2 regions of the Lysinibacillus sp. NPDC094403 genome follow, and region 2 is predicted to be linked to the other one. Evidence: riboswitches for the same ligand, from Rfam matches in the RefSeq annotation. Region 2 holds a riboswitch; the other holds the start of a gene.
What was found. A riboswitch is a leader RNA that binds a small molecule or an ion and turns the genes downstream of it on or off. The one in region 2 is predicted to bind cobalamin.

Region 1 (5,783 bases), on a different contig from region 2:
CGTGTACTATGGCAAGAAAAATTCCAAGAAATTCATGTTCATATTATGGGTGTCATCCAACTCGAGGTTCTTATTGACGTGCTTAACAAACGCTTCTCGCTAGATATCTCATTTAGCGAACCACAGATTTTATATATGGAAACGATCACAACAACCGTGACAGGCTATGGTCATTTTGAGCCATTAAAGCATTATGCAGAAGTACATTTATTAATGGAGCCAAATACTCGCGGTACTGGTAATACATTTGTCAATGCATGTCACGCGGATGATTTATCTGTTGGGCATCAACGACTCATTGAAAAACATCTATTTGAGCGCGATCATCATGGGCTGTTAACCGGTTTTCCTGTGACAGATATTCGCTTCACTCTCTTAACGGGACGCGCACACATTAAACATACTGACGGTGGCGATTTCCGCGAGGCAACATTCCGTGCATTACGACAAGGGCTGGAGCAAGCAGAAAATGTATTACTAGAGCCCTATTACCGCTTTAAGCTCAAAGCGCCTAGTGATTTTATTGGTCGCATGATGACCGACATTCAGCAAGCTGCTGGTACATTTGACGCGCCAATCTTAACTGAAAATGATGCGATTTTAACTGGCCGAGCCCCTGTCGCAACATTTATGAGCTACAGTACAACCTTTGCCGCCTACACCAATGGTAAGGGCGTACTTTCTCTACAATTTGATGGTTATGATATGTGTCACAATACAGAAGACATTATTGCGCAAATTGGCTACGATAAGAACGCCGACCCTGAATATACATCTTCTAGCATTTTTTGTGCAAAAGGCAAGGGCTACTCCGTTCCATGGCATGAAGCAGAGGAAGCTATGCATTGTATTAAGTAAATTTAAAAACAGGACATGATTTGTTATATATCATTGTCCTGTTTTTTATGTTTCGTGGGGATTTACTGTGCTATCGTGGGGATTCTTGCTTCGCGTGGGTATTCTGCGCTCGCGCGGGTATTCTCTTCCCTTTCGCGGGTATTTGCTCTGCTTCCGCGGGTATTCTACTTCCTTTCGCGGGTATTTGCTCTGCCTCCGCGGATATTCTGCCCTCGCGCGGGTATTTACTCTGCTTCCGCGGGTATTCTCTTGCTTCGCGCGGGTATTCTACTTCCTTTCGCGGGTATTTGCTCTGCTTCCGCGGGTATTCTCTTGCTTCGCGCGGGTATTCTACTTCCTTTCGCGGGTATTTGCTCTGTTTCCGCGGATATTCTGCCCTCGCGCGGGTATTTACTCTGCTTCCGCGGGTATTCTCTTGCTTCGCGCGGGTATTCTACTCCCTATCGCGGGTATTTGCTCTGCTTTCGCGGGTATTCTTCTTCATCTCGTGCTAATTCAATTTATAAAGCTTGTACTTTTTTCTGTGCCTGTTTGAACATGCGATATGAAGGTTCCACTAGAACGTAGCTATGGGAATTAGAAAAATCAATTAAAACCTTGCCAGGTCGACTTTTCAATAGTTGCAATTTATCAATCAATGCTAACAATAGCTCATGACCGTTACCACGTGGGTGCCAGTTTAAATGATAATCATTTAGTTCCTGCACTGCTTCTAAAAATTGATAATACTCTCGCTCTACAAAATTCATCAGTTTTTTGTCTTTATGAGCTACTTGAGATAAATCCTCTAAATATGTTTCATAAAAGCGCATTACTATCGAACACAATAAATCATTAGCACGGGCAGCACTTAGTATTGGCTTTGGAGCTTGGGAAAGTCGCTCTAAATTTGGTTTTGCACGAGTCGAATCAATGCGTGTAATTAAATGGTAATGCTCACCATTTACCTCATACACAATTGGATTTGTCGGCATATACATCATAAAACTATTTGTTTTTGTTTTAAGCTGATCTGTAATATTTGCCTTTGCAAAAAGGTGCCCATTAATACTTTCATTTTGAATCCAAATAATGTCTTTGTTATATAGAATTTGCTCAAATAATCGTTCATTACTAATAAGATTGCTAGCTATTAATTGATCAACAAGTGATTCTACAACCATTCTTGTTGTAGCTTTCTTTGAAACTTCAGTGCGTGGCTGTTTACAAATTTTCATATCTAAATATTGCGATTGCTGTGCTGTACATACATGAATATTCTTCATACGTGCATCCTCTTTTCGTACATATTTTCAAAACGGAAGTCATCAGTAAAAAAAGGATTTCCTATTAACCGAGGAAATCCTTCATTCTATCTCTTTCGTTCATCACATAAAGTCAAACAATGCCCAAATATGAAAGAATTAGCTTGATAGCAAATACCTTCTTTTATCTTGGGCGTTTGACGTACAGTGACGAACAGAGCATTCTGTTTTGTCAACATGCCACCTCCTATTCCTCGTAGGGTTATGGTGTGTACTCATAATAGGCAGGTCTCCTGACTTATGATCATCGCTACTTTTCCCCTTCCCGTCGTTAAACAGTGGTATTTGAAAAGTCGCTCACATTTACAGTTGCGGGACAGTGTCGGATTTGCACCGATTTCCCTTTTAAGTAAATTGCACGCAATTTACACCTATTATTTCACGCTATTCAGTTGTCATAGGAATCCTAGTGACTACACATTCCTATTAGATTATTAAATTCAATTGTAAAGGAGTGTATTTTCTAAGTCAAATGACACAATATATTCCAGTTTCTTGTTCTTTATCTTCTAGCTATTTTCTTTCCCAAAATGTGTTACATAAAAAATTGTTAATTATAGTTTTCGAGGTAATTTCCTTTTTCAAAAAATTCTTTTGAACTTAGGGCAGTCCATTCCTCTGGTGTTAAAGTTGGGTTCAAATCAAGATAGGATTTAACCAATTTATAGCCTACACCGTAACCATATAAACTTGGAAGGCCGTTACCTCCCATAATAATTTCGTAAGTCCGAGAATTACGGTGTTTACTTTGTCTACCAGAGGTTCTTATTACATCTTCGGAGCTTTTCGTAATTTAGTTGCTTGCTCAAATGAAAATGCGAGTTTTATTAGAACATCTTCACTAAATGCAGTTCCTGCGAAAGTTATGCCAAATGGTCTCCCATTTTCCATATACCCTGCTGGGACGGCAATAGACGGATAACCAGCTTTTGCACTAATTGTCGAACCTATATATGATGGAAAGATAATCGCATCTAATTCATATTTTTTTAATGTATAGTCGATTCCTTGCTCTTGAGAAAAATACAAATCCTCTAATTTTGCATTTAAATATTCAGGATCTCTTAACGTGTTCGGTAAATACTCTCTCGATTCCAATTTATCCTGCCCATATTTCAACGAGTTTTCTTTCGATAGTTTATTAAATTGAATTAACTCAGAGATAGAATGTACAGGCATGTGTGAAGGTAGATTGACAAGGAAATTATTTAAACTATGCTTTAATTCATATTGCGGTACTCCCCATTTCCAGTCTCTATGGAAAGAAGGAATCTCGATGTCTTCAATAATAACGGCTCCTTGCTCTCTTATAACCTGAATTGCATTATTAAAAAGTGTTTCATCATATTCTCCTGAGTCATAATAAGCTTTCGGGGCATTATTATACACTCCAATTCTAGCGCCCTTTAATCCTGTAGCATCTAAAAAACTGGTGTAATCCTTAAATAACCTTCTTTCACTTTTATATGTAGCGACGTCGTCTTGATCTACTCCTGTTAATACTCCCAATAAAATAGCTGCATCTGTTACTGTTCTAGCCATTGGCCCTGCTGTGTCTTGAGAGTAAGTAAACGGTATAATGCCTCGTCGGCTAATTAGCCCAACAGTCGGTTTTATGCCGACAACTGAATTTTGAATAGCAGGATTTAATATCGAGGCGTCTGTCTCAGTTCCAATTGATAAAACAGAAAAATTCGATGCTACTGCTACTGCCGAGCCCGTGCTAGATCCTCCTACAAAAAGTTCTGGATCACCATAAGGATTAAGTGTTTGTCCACCTCGAGAACTATAGCCTGCCCACATCGTACTCGACATACCGTTCGCTAATTCAGTCATATTTGCTTTCCCTAAAATTACAGCCCCCGCTTCACGAAGCTTTTTTACTAGAAATGCATCTTGCTTAGCTAAATAGTTTTCTAATGCTATTGCGCCTGCACTAGTATGCATAAAATCTTTCGTTTCGATATTGTCTTTTAAAACAACCGGAATTCCGTGTAGAGGCCCTCTAGTCCCTTTCGTCATTCTTTCCTCATCTAAAGCTTCAGCAATAAATATCGCTTCAGGATTAATTTCAAGCATAGAATTAATTTTTCGTCCACCTTGATCATAGTTAGCAATTCTGTGTAAATAATACATAGTTAATTCTTTTGATGTTATATCACCTTGTACCATAGCTTTCTGAATATCGATTACTGACAATTCTTCTTTAAGAAAACTATTAAAATATTTCTCCATTCATGTTCCCCACCCTTCTTTCAAGATTATACCAAAAAATCAATTTATACCTAAAACATAATTAAATTTCAAAGCCTCCTCAGCCACCCGCAGTCGGATAAGTATGCATGCTAACTCAAAGCTCGACAAGTAGTTAACGTGTAAACATAAATGTTAAACTGCCCCACACATATTAATCTAATGGCTTAAGTTTATGTATATAACCTGTGCTTCTGTTTGTCTCACACTCTCCAATTAATTACCAAATAATGATCTGATGTGCTACACTTTCTATACAGATAAAATTTTCAGTTAGTTTAGAAATGGGTGGGAACGGGATCATATGAAGAAGCTTAGAGGTATTTGGGGTGTCACAATGTGCATATATGGCGTGTCTTTATATATCAAATATTTTCAAAAAGTCAGTGAAGGATGGAATATTACCCTTCATGTTTTATCAGGGAGTTTATGTATTATAGGATTTTCATTAATTGTTCAAGCAATAAGAGTACATAAATAATCTGGCGCTACTATCTCAAGAAAAGATCAGGTTGAGAGGTGAATGAAATTGAATAATATTAATATCCAATTTGGAACACTAATGCTTTTTCTAATTGTGCTTGTTTTAGTAATTAGTATTTTTGGATTTATCATTAGAAAGCTGTTAGGTGTCGAAAGAAAGAAATGGTTTTCTTATAATCACATTAACGAAAGACATAAAAAACTAGATTGGTCTGTACGAATAATTTTTACAAGTCTATTATTAATAAGTTCTTATTACACGATATACAATGACACAATTGGAATTCCTTGGTTTTTCAAAACATGGTTTATATTAATTGTCTTTTTAGTAACATCTGAAATGTTACGAGCATTTATGGAATGGAAATACGCGGATAATAAAAGAGATTTTCTTGCTACTATCGCAGAACTGATGTTTATGATCAGCATAGTATTTTTGGTGATAACAACTGGTTTTTTCGGCTTATTTAATGTTTAATACCGAATCTATTAAGCAGTTGATAACACCGGTAAATCAATGCACTTGGTATAAAATAATAAAGGCTATTTCGCAGAAAATTTATTCCTGCAAAATAGCCCTTTTTTATTAAGTAATATAGTTCTTTCAATTATTGTCCACTAAATCTTTGTGTAAGCTTTTGTAAATTTTCAGCTTGTACACATAAGTCTTCCGACACCACCGTGTTGACCGCCTGCATAGAGGCACTTTGCTCATCAACTGACTGCAGAATGACCTCAGTATAATTAGATAATTTATCCATTCCGTTTGCAATTGTCGATACTAATTTTGTCACTTCATTCGAGCTACTTGAAAGCTCTTCTGCTGTTGCGGAAATATCCTCAAGCTGGTTCGTCATTTTGCTAACATGCTGAGAGATTGTACCA
Region 2 (5,783 bases):
TCTTTTAATGAGCCAGTATCCTTATCGCCACCATCGACTATTGATTGCAATGTATCATACGGCTGACCCGAAATATAAAGTAATTCATCACCAGGACGTAGTACTCCGAATAAGCTAAGTGTGATTGCATGTGTACCAGAAATAATTTGTGGACGTACAATGGCAGCCTCCGCTCCAAAGACCTCTGCATAAACGCGTTCTAGATTGTCACGCCCCTCATCATCATAGCCATAACCATTAGACGGGTGCAGATGATAATCACTTACTTGGTGCTTTCGAAACGCAGCAAGCACTTTTTGTTGATTGAAGAACGCCATGTCTTCTACCTTCGCATGAAAAAGGCGTACCTTCTCTTCTATTTTAGCAGCTAATGCTATTGTTTCTTCAGTTAAATTGGTTGTAAAAGTCATTATATTCTTCTCCATTTCACATTTGTTCAAATCTTATCTTAACAATTTGTGAGCTTACCTGCAAAACTTGCTATTGTTTCTAATTACATTATGCGCTAAGCTAAATTTCGGACTAAATCTAGTATGTCCTACTATAATAGAATACTTAGTATCTGATAATTCGTTCGATGCTTTTCTTTGCAAAACTTTTAGATACAAAAAGGTAACTTTAAAGTTTTCTAGTATGTAATCTACTACAACATGAAATGATTTATTCACATAAGGGGTGAAAGGGTTGGCTTGGGAGGTTTTTAGTATCATCGGAACAATTGCCTTCGCTATTTCCGGGGCAATAATTGCAATGGAGGAAGAATACGATTTATTCGGTGTATATATACTCGGTATCGTAACTGCTTTCGGTGGTGGAGCTATACGAAACTTACTTATAGGTTTACCTGTAACAACACTGTGGGGGCAAGATATGATGTTCCAAATTGCTATTGCAGCAATTACAATTTTTTTCATTTTTCCACATCGACTCATTCAGCATTGGCATCGCTGGGGCAATTTCACTGATGCTATTGGATTATCAGCATTCGCGATTCAGGGTGCCCTATATGCTGTGAAGCTCGATATGCCTATTAGTGCGGTTATTGTTGCTGCTGTCTTAACAGGATCAGGTGGTGGAATTGTTCGTGATTTATTAGCTAGACGACAACCATTAGTCCTCCGTGATGAAGTCTATGGTGTTTGGGCAGCATTAGCCGGGCTAATCGTTGGACTTCAACTATTTTCCGGGGATATCTTTTTATATGTATTATTTGGCGTGATCACAGTACTAAGAATACTTTCATATACGAAGAGATGGCGATTACCGTTGCGGAAGTTACATCGAGCATAGCTTGTTTCCTTACATCGCTGCATAATAACAAGCCCAAATATCAATTATTTGGGCTTGTTTTGTTGTTTTGATTATTTATATTTAATTCCTTATTCATCACAACAGCGTGCAACCATAAGCACCTAAGAATATGTGAAGGTTAATAAAATTACTTTTCTAACAGCAACATAGATTCTTCTAATGTAGCCATATTTTTCATCATGGAGCATGCTGCGTCCAAAATAGGAAATGCTAAAGCGGCACCAGAGCCCTCTCCCAATCGCATATTCATATGCAGCATTGGTTCTACCCCAAGCATTTCGGCTGCAATTTTTGCACCTGGTTCTTCAGAGACATGAGAAGGAATGATATAGTCTTTTACTTTTGGTTCGAGTTCATATGCAATAAGGGCAGCGATGGTAGAAATAAAGCCATCAATAACAACAGGTTTGCGATGTGCGGCAGCAGCAAGTATCACTCCAGCCATAGCACCTATTTCTAACCCACCAACTTTCGCAAGAATATCAATAGCATCATGACGATTTGGTTTGTTTAATGTAATGGCATTGTGAATGACATCGACTTTATGTTCTATCCCTCCTGGTCCAACTCCTGCGCCGAAGCCCGTCACTTCATTCGGATGACACTCACGTAGAACCGATAATATGGCAGCACTCGGTGTTGTATTACCGATACCCATTTCACCTGTCCCGAGTACATTTATCCCATTTTTAATTTCTTCCGTAGCTACTTCAATTCCTACTTCAATAGATTGAACGGCTTCTTCCCTTGACATAGCAGGACCTTTTGCCATATTGTCCGTGCCATATTTAATTTTTTTTATGATAACACCGGCATCATGTGGAATATCCTCTTTTACACCAACGTCTACTGTGACAATTTTTGCATCTGTGATTTTTGCGATAGCACAGACACCAGTTCCTCCTCTAGGAAAATTTAATGTTTGAAAGACCGTCACATTTTGTGGATTAGATGTCACCCCTTCATCACAAACACCATGATCTGCTGCACAGACAATTACCGCCTTATTATCAATCGCAGGAAATAGGTCTCCTGTAATTCCGGATAGTTGCACAGCAAAGGCCTCCAGTTTCCCCAAGCTGCTAGGAGGCTTGCAAAGTCCATCTATACGTTCTCTTGCCTTCTCCATCATTTTGTTGTCAGCACTTTGAATGTTTTGAATCGTCTGTTGTAATAATTGCATGAAAATTTCCCCTTTCTTTTTTGCCCCTTGTTACTTGAAGAATGATTTAGAGAAAAAAATAAAAAGCCTGTAGTTTATTCCATAACAAATAAACTACAGACTTTTCCATCGTCTATATAATCGAAGCAGATAGGCAGGTCTCCTGGCTCAATTTCAACATTTCATAGAACCTTCCCAGAACGATGCTAGTGGCATTCTCTATGAAACTCCCTTTTACAGTGGTGGGACCGCTAAAGCTTTTCACTTTATTCCCTATTCTCCCGCAATGGGCACCTAATGCTTTTATGCAATTACTTTAAATCTACGACAAAGTGGTTTTTGTGTCAATATATTAGTGAAATTGTATATTTCTTTTCAACGTTTCTGAGTTACATATAGATTCTGAACTTACGTACATTGATAATCACCATTAATTTTAAAGATCTTCTGACAAAGAGAATTTTGGATATCAATCACTTCAATCATTCCTATATCTTAAATTTTTTTAAGTACTATTTCGTGCACTCCACACATTCTTGAAAGCATTAGAAAAATTACACATACAATTTAAATGCAAATTTATCCAAATAACTCAACAAGCAACAGCGGCTAGATAAGCAAACTATAGTATGAACATTCAGAAAAAAATGTTAGTATTAATTTGTAAAACATATCATATAATGTACTTTTTAAGTTAACTACAATTGTGCGTTAGGTGGTGTTATGTTGAAGAAAGACATAAAAAAAGACAAGATAAAAGTGATTTCTGTTTTTGGTATAGGTTCTATTTTAGTTTTATTGGTTCCTTTTCTCTTTAATTGTTTTTTATAGTATGTCAGTAAGCAAAAATACATGATTCAATTTACTCAATTAAAGAATATAATGGTTATTTTTTAAAACAAGCAATAACTCCACCGATACAAGCTGCACAAAGTGGTACTATTCCAGTTCCACTCACAAGCTCCGATGCAAGTTGCTGCTACAATTCTTGCCACAACTAGGTCAACAAGAAAGGAAGATGTGGTTTATAATATTGTGAATGAGTTCACTTAAACTAATGAGGGCGATTGTCCAATTAGAGCAATCGCTTTTTGTGCTACCGAAGCAGATTTGTTGAAAAAGGTGAATGGAATTTTTCGGTAGAATATTCTTTTAGAATAAACACAATGATTTATAGGTGTTAGGGACCATGTTGACAATCCGAAATTTTTTTATTATCATATTAAAAATCGTTAATGAATTCAATAATATTTCGTATAACCCCAATAATATGGTTTGGGGGTCTCTACCAGGAACCGAAATTCCTGATTACGAAGAAAGTACAATACTTGTATTTTCTTTGTGGTCAGGAATTTTTTTGTATTTTAAATCTAATAATTTATTTCAGGAGGTCAAAAATGAACTTTTTAGCATTGCCAAAAATTGAACTACACTGTCATTTGGACGGAAGCCTTAGGGCTGAAACTATTATCGATATTGCACAGAAGGAAGGCATTCAGTTACCCACTTTTGATAAGGATGAACTACAAAAGGAGCTGATTGCTCCGTTAGAATGCGAATCCCTTGATGAGTATTTAAAAAGATTTTTTCTCCCTAATATAGTAATGCAGTCTAAGGAGAACTTAAGAAGAATTACTTTTGAGCTATTTGAGAATGCAACAATGGAAAATGTGAAATATTTAGAAGTCAGATTTGCCCCGTTACTTCACATATTACAAGGTCTTGGCGTTGAAGAAGTTATTCAAGCTGTTATAGATGGGATGAGAGACGCTGAAAGCTGTTTCGAAATAAAGGGAAATATAATCCTGTCCTGCATGAGGACGATGTCTGTAGAAAGTGCATTCGAGGTGGTTGAAAAGGGGAAAAAGTTCCTTGGAAAAGGTGTAGTGGCAATTGACCTATGTGCATCCGAAGAAGAAGGCTTTTGTGAAAAATTCGTAGATCCAATCGCTTTAGCCAAAGAATATGGCTACAGAGTCACTATTCATGCCGGTGAAACAGGAATTGGTAAAAACGTTCTAGAGGCTGTTGAACTGTTGGGTGCTGAAAGAATAGGACACGGAGTATTTATTAAAGATTGTGCCGAGGCTTATAAGATTGTTAAAGAAAGACAGGTAGTTCTTGAAATGTGTCCAACAAGTAATGTCCAAACGAAAGCTGTTCATCATTATTCTGAACATCCGATTTATAAGTTTCATAAAGATGGAATAAAAGTGACATTTAATACGGATAACAGAACCGTATCAAATACTACAATGGCAAAAGAAATCCATTTAGTTAACAATGAATTTAATCTAAGCGAGGAAGATTATCGACAAATTTATTTAAATAGTGTAGAAGCATCCTTTGCCGACCAAGAAACTAAAGAATGGTGCTTGGCACAATTTAAAGAAGAATAGACTTTGCAACAAATTATGCAGAATATATTCACAAACATTTTCCCAAAATCGAAGAAAATACGATAAATAAAATGTTTTCTTCAAAAGAGTATGAAATATTAAAACGGACTTTAGAGGATAAAACTATTTCCATTCCCCTTTACTAAAAGCTCCCTAATGCCAAAAAGGCTTTCGGGAGCTTGCTGTCCGTTTATTGCTGTGATATTAACTTTGTTTTATCTATTTCACTCAGAAATGTTGCACCGAGTAAAAGGATAGCGCCTAGTATTTGTAGGGTCGCCATTTTTTCACCTATAATCATCGTCGAAATCACTAATGATGTCAGTGGATCAATATAGCTTAAAATAGCTATACTTTGCCCTTTTAGATGACGCATTCCCAAAAAGAACAAATAGAAGCCGATCCCAGCATGTACAATGCCCAATGCTATAAGTAAACTAATTGATTTTATATCGATTTGCATTACTTGGAACCCATTAGTCCCCAAAAGGTAAAGAGCAAGGATTAACGCTGCTAAATCAACTAATAATCAGTGGGGATGAAGAAAGTCCCCACTGATTAAAGTTTCACTTTATATAATTTGGCTTACTTACTTTATCAATTAGTAGAATGCCATCATATTGATCGCGTGGAACTAGACTTTCCTCCATGATTCCCCAGCTATATGATAAGCGTGGCTCAAACATCCATGAGTTCCCTACTTCATTTTGACGGTTGCGTAAGTCGATAAATGTGTAAGGTTCATTTGTCGATGAAAGAATATCCTCGATTGATCCTTTTATTGGCGGTAAGACAGCCATTGGTTCGCGTAGATTGTTTGCAGTTTCACCACCAGCCATATAAAGACCAAGGACATAGCTATATTTTTTGTAGATATCTGGTAGACGTTCACCCATTAATTTTACAGAATC

Region 1: another riboswitch for cobalamin. It lies ahead of ACQKMV_RS12490 (hypothetical protein); the one in region 2 lies ahead of cobT (nicotinate-nucleotide--dimethylbenzimidazole phosphoribosyltransferase).

The regions. Positions count from the first base shown of each region.
Region 1 covers NZ_JBNNTL010000007.1:7,370-13,152, forward strand. The annotation lists gene ACQKMV_RS12485 (GTP-binding protein) at 1-858, shown strand, start outside; gene ACQKMV_RS12490 (hypothetical protein) at 1,359-2,123, opposite strand; cobalamin riboswitch at 2,369-2,552, opposite strand; gene ACQKMV_RS12495 (DUF2268 domain-containing putative Zn-dependent protease) at 2,713-2,955, opposite strand; gene ACQKMV_RS12500 (amidase family protein) at 2,931-4,397, opposite strand; gene ACQKMV_RS12505 (DUF4181 domain-containing protein) at 4,945-5,376, shown strand; gene ACQKMV_RS12510 (methyl-accepting chemotaxis protein) at 5,507-5,783, opposite strand, start outside.
Region 2 covers NZ_JBNNTL010000001.1:799,927-805,709, reverse strand. The annotation lists gene ACQKMV_RS03615 (aminotransferase class I/II-fold pyridoxal phosphate-dependent enzyme) at 1-410, opposite strand, end outside; gene ACQKMV_RS03610 (trimeric intracellular cation channel family protein) at 685-1,290, shown strand; gene cobT (nicotinate-nucleotide--dimethylbenzimidazole phosphoribosyltransferase) at 1,439-2,494, opposite strand; cobalamin riboswitch at 2,610-2,786, opposite strand; purine riboswitch at 3,706-3,804, shown strand; gene add (adenosine deaminase) at 3,871-4,872, shown strand; gene ACQKMV_RS03595 (EamA family transporter) at 5,063-5,377, opposite strand; gene ACQKMV_RS03590 (erythromycin esterase family protein) at 5,439-5,783, opposite strand, start outside.